One region of the Lacicoccus kunmingensis DSM 17847 genome, then DNA from elsewhere that is predicted to be linked to it. Evidence: riboswitches for the same ligand, from Rfam matches in the RefSeq annotation. Region 1 holds a riboswitch; the other holds the start of a gene.
The links. A riboswitch is a leader RNA that binds a small molecule or an ion and turns the genes downstream of it on or off. The one in region 1 is predicted to bind S-adenosylmethionine.
Positions count from the first base shown of each region.

Region 2: linked by a shared signal. The riboswitch ahead of BO48_RS16270 (PLP-dependent aspartate aminotransferase family protein) and the one ahead of BO48_RS13990 (5-methyltetrahydropteroyltriglutamate--homocysteine S-methyltransferase) in region 1 are both predicted to bind S-adenosylmethionine.

Region 1 covers NZ_JCANUC010000019.1:14,251-16,454, forward strand. The annotation lists SAM riboswitch class I at 21-125, opposite strand; gene BO48_RS13985 (HesB/YadR/YfhF family protein) at 227-523, opposite strand; SAM riboswitch class I at 671-771, shown strand; gene BO48_RS13990 (5-methyltetrahydropteroyltriglutamate--homocysteine S-methyltransferase) at 852-1,949, shown strand; gene chrA (chromate efflux transporter) at 2,118-2,204, shown strand, end outside.
Region 2 covers NZ_JCANUC010000036.1:73-2,276, reverse strand. The annotation lists gene BO48_RS16270 (PLP-dependent aspartate aminotransferase family protein) at 1-1,237, opposite strand, end outside; SAM riboswitch class I at 1,308-1,418, opposite strand; gene BO48_RS16265 (hypothetical protein) at 1,648-1,809, shown strand; partial or broken gene BO48_RS16260 (IS3 family transposase) at 1,881-2,204, opposite strand, start outside.

The sequences.
Region 1 (2,204 bases):
GAGCATTCCAATGTATATATGCCTTATCTCTCAAGTTATACTTGTTGGAAGTAGCACAGTGCTCATAATGAGTCAGCTGCTGAAGTTTCACAGGGTCAAATCCCTCCACTTGATATAAATAAGTTTCGCTATTTTATTGTGGTCTTCCAACTATTATTAGACTGATTAAGATTAAAATATCAAGTGCATAAAAAATGAGAACCGCTTTTAAACGGATCTCATTTCTTTATTGTTCTATATATTCGAACAAAACTTCGTCATTTTCATCATCATATTCGACTGATAAATCATGGCCATCAAAAAACCATAGATCAGATTCATTGATATAAAACTCAATACCGTCCTTTTCGTATTCCACTGCTTTTTTTCTGTCATCTTTATCCAGGGTAAAAGCGAGCGAATAACCTTCACGGATTTTACTGTCACCGTATATCTGGACAATAAAGCGCACCTTACTTCCGGATTCCAATTCCACTTCTTCTTTGAACCAGTTCAATGCCTCATCTGTTACTGTAAGCCTCATATCACACACTCCTTAAAGTTGATGGCAATCTATCATTGATTTTATCCTATAACGATTCATTGAAGAGTGCAAATATTTCGAGCTTTCTAATAAATGGTTGACCTTATATAATCCGAGTGATAGTATATGGATTAATGAAATAATACTTTCTTATCAAGAGAGGTGGAGGGACCGGCCCATTGAAGCCTCAGCAGCAGACCATTTATGGAACTGTGCTAATTCCTGGAGCGAAAGCTTTGAGATGAGAAGAGATGACGGACGTTATCCTCTTTTTATCAAAGATAAGAAGGGGATTTATTTATAATTAAAATATTTAGGAGCGGATAATATGACAAATGTAAAAACTGGACCTTTCAAAGCAGATCATGTGGGCAGCCTGCTCAGACCAGAACGGATTCACAAGGCACGTGAAGCATATAAAAATAATGAACTTTCATCAAGTGAACTATATGATATTGAAACGGAAGAGATTGCGAAAGTGGTCGATAAGCAGATTGAAGCTGGATTGAAAGCTGTGACCGACGGTGAATTCAGACGCCGTTTCTGGCACACTGATTTCCTGGAGAATTTAAACGGCGTTGAAGGGTACGTTCCTGAAACGGGCTATGCATTTGTCGGTGAAGAAACTGAAGCATGGGATGTGCGCAATAAAGGAAAGGTTTCCTTCAATCAGGATCATCCGCATGTGAGGGACTTCAAATTATTTAAAGATATTGTCGGCGACCGTGCTGTGGCCAAGCAGACGATTCCGAGCCCGAATCAGTTGTTCAACGCAGGAATCAGAGACCTTGAGTACTATACTGATATTGATACTTACGCAGATGATGTCATTCAGACTTACAGGGATGCGGTCAAAGCATTTTACGATGCCGGCTGCCGCTACCTTCAGTTTGATGATGTGTATATCGCAGGACTGAACGCTGAAGAACTGCCGTTCAACGACAGCGGTCTCGACAGGGAAAAATTGATTGAACTTGCACTCCGTGTGGTCAACGGTGTTCTTGAAGACAAGCCGGAAGATCTGGTTGTCACGACACATCTTTGCCGCGGTAACTACCGTTCCAAATGGGCATTCGAAGGCAGCTATGCAAAAATTGCACCGGTATTGTTCGCCAAAGAAAAAGTCGACGGCTTCTTTTTAGAGTATGACGATGACCGTTCAGGCGACTTCCAGCCGCTGGATGAAATTCCGAATAACGGTCCGCAGGTAGTCCTGGGACTGTTCACATCGAAGCATGGTGAACTTGAGAATAAGGAAACAATCAAGGAACGCATTGAAGAAGCGACTCAGTTCATCCCTAAAGAGCAGATTTCCTTGAGTCCTCAGTGCGGCTTCGCTTCGACTCACCACGGAAACATTTTGACTGAAGAAGACCAGTGGAATAAAATCAAATACATCGTTGAACTGTCTGAAGAACTATTGTAATTGAAATGAAGGGCATGTGGCACGTTGAGTGCTGCATGCTTTTTTTAATGCTTTTGATTCAGCACCGTCACCAATGTTAAGATTTTGTATATTTTTATGAATCAGATGGATTTAAATACAAATCATTGGTAAATTTGAAGGGATTAACTTTATTATACGGAGGACAAAATGGCTCATAATTCAAACCTTGATAACGATAACCAATCAGGCGGAAACCTGATTGAGATATTACTCACTTCATTGCGACTCGGCCTG
Region 2 (2,204 bases), on a different contig from region 1:
CGATGCCGACAGACAGACGGACAAGCTCTTCGTATACGCCTGTTTCCTCCAGCTGTTCTTTTGTCAGCTGCTGGTGCGTCGTTGAAGCCGGATGGATGATCAGTGATTTCGCATCCCCGACGTTCGCCACATGCGACCACAGTGCAACATTGTCTATCAGTTTCTTACCTGCTGATTTTCCGCCTTTAATGCCGAAAGTGATGATTGAACCGAAGCCGTTTTTAAATGTCCGTTTCGCGATTTCATGTGACGGATGACTTTTAAGGCCCGGGTACGTCACCCAATCGACTGCCGGGTGTTCAGATAAAAATGCAGCCAGTTTTTCAGCATTTTCATTATGTCTCTCTACTCGTACATGCAGTGTTTCAAGTCCCTGAATCAGATGGAATGCATTCGTCGGGCTGAGCGATGCCCCGAAGTCACGGAGCAGCTGGACACGGATCTTTGTGCTGAATGCAAGCGTCCCGAAATCTGAAGCATAACGGATGCCGTTGTAGCTTGAGTCCGGCTCTGTAAACTCAGGAAACTTCTCCAGATTCCAGTTGAAACGTCCGCCGTCCACAACAACACCGCCGATCGATGTCCCGTGGCCGCCGATCCATTTCGTCGCGGAATGCACCACAACGTCCGCACCCAAAGTGATCGGTTTGCATGTATGCGGTGTGGCAAAAGTGTTATCGACAATCAGAGGGACATCCGCTTCGTGGGCGATGGCAGCGACCGCTTCAATATCCAGTACCTGAAGTCCCGGATTGCCGATCGTTTCTCCGAATACCGCTTTTGTCTTATCCGTAATGGCATTTTTAAAGTTCTCGGGATCCGTCGGGTCAACGAACTTCACATTGATGCCGTATCTCGGCAACGTCACCGCAAATAAGTTATATGTACCGCCGTAAAGATTCGAACCGGCGACAATCTCATCCCCTGCACTTGCCAGATTCAGAATGGACAGTGTAATCGCAGACATCCCGGATGAAGTCGCAACAGCTGCCACGCCTTCTTCGAGCAGTGCCATACGCTTTTCAAACACTTCCACAGTCGGGTTGCCGATACGCGAGTAAATGTTTCCAGGCTCATCGAGTGAAAATAAGCTTTCCGCATGATCTGTATCGTGGAATACGTACGACGTTGTCTGATAGATCGGTACAGCCCTTGAACCCGTCGTCGGGTCCGGCGCCTGACCGCCGTGCAGTGATAAAGTTTCCAGATCATAAGTTGAATTGTGTTCGTTTGACATATCCATTCCTCCAAATTATATGTATTAAAAAAAGCTCTCCTCTTTAAGTATAAGAAGAGAGCTTTTACTCCTCTTATCTTCCAGGAACATCGTCCTGCTGGAATTAGCACCTTTTCAGACAAATATGCCTGATGGTTGCCGGGCGTCAAAGGGCCAGTCCCTCTGCCTCTCTTGATAAGTTGAAATATATTTCTTTAATGCATACTACAATACTATGATTAAAACGGTTTGTCAAAGCATTTTTTAAATATTTAGTTTTGAGAGAGAATTTAGATAACTTTCAGTGGCGTCTTTTCGTATTAGAATGCCTTTTTGGATGACACCCCCTGTATTCTGAAGATGTTGAATTTTAGGAATTTTTGTGTTACTTTACAAGGATAAGGTACTATATTTCGAAAGGAGATTTCCTGATGAAAAAGAAAGTTTTGTTAAGTTCACTTTTTGTCGCAGGTGCGTTAACGGTTACGGGGATGAGCGATACTGCACAGGCCAACGAAGAGGAAGACGGTGCCAAAACTTTATGGGGGGAAATACTGCCTGCTGGACTTCTGTCAAGATTTCGGACACATTAAATCAAGACGATGCGATTTTTGCTACTGATTTTTCCTTGATATATTCAAAATTCAAATGTTCGCTAACTTCATTATCGGGCATATTTCTTCTCGAAAGCGATTGGTGACAGATAATCGAGATAGGCATGGATTCTTTCGTAATTGTAGAAACTGATAATATATTCGAGTATGCTCCGGCTGGCTGCTTCGCGTGTCTGATAGCGCGCAGGATGAATCAGTTCTTTCTTGATAATGCTGTGAAACGACTCGATACAGGCGTTGTCATAACAGTTGCCTTTACGACTCATGCTTGTCGTGATCTCATTTTCACGCAGTAATGCCTGATAATCCAAGGCAGCATACTGGCTGCCCCGGTCTGAATGATGAATCAAGCCCGCTGTAGGCGGCTGTGTCTG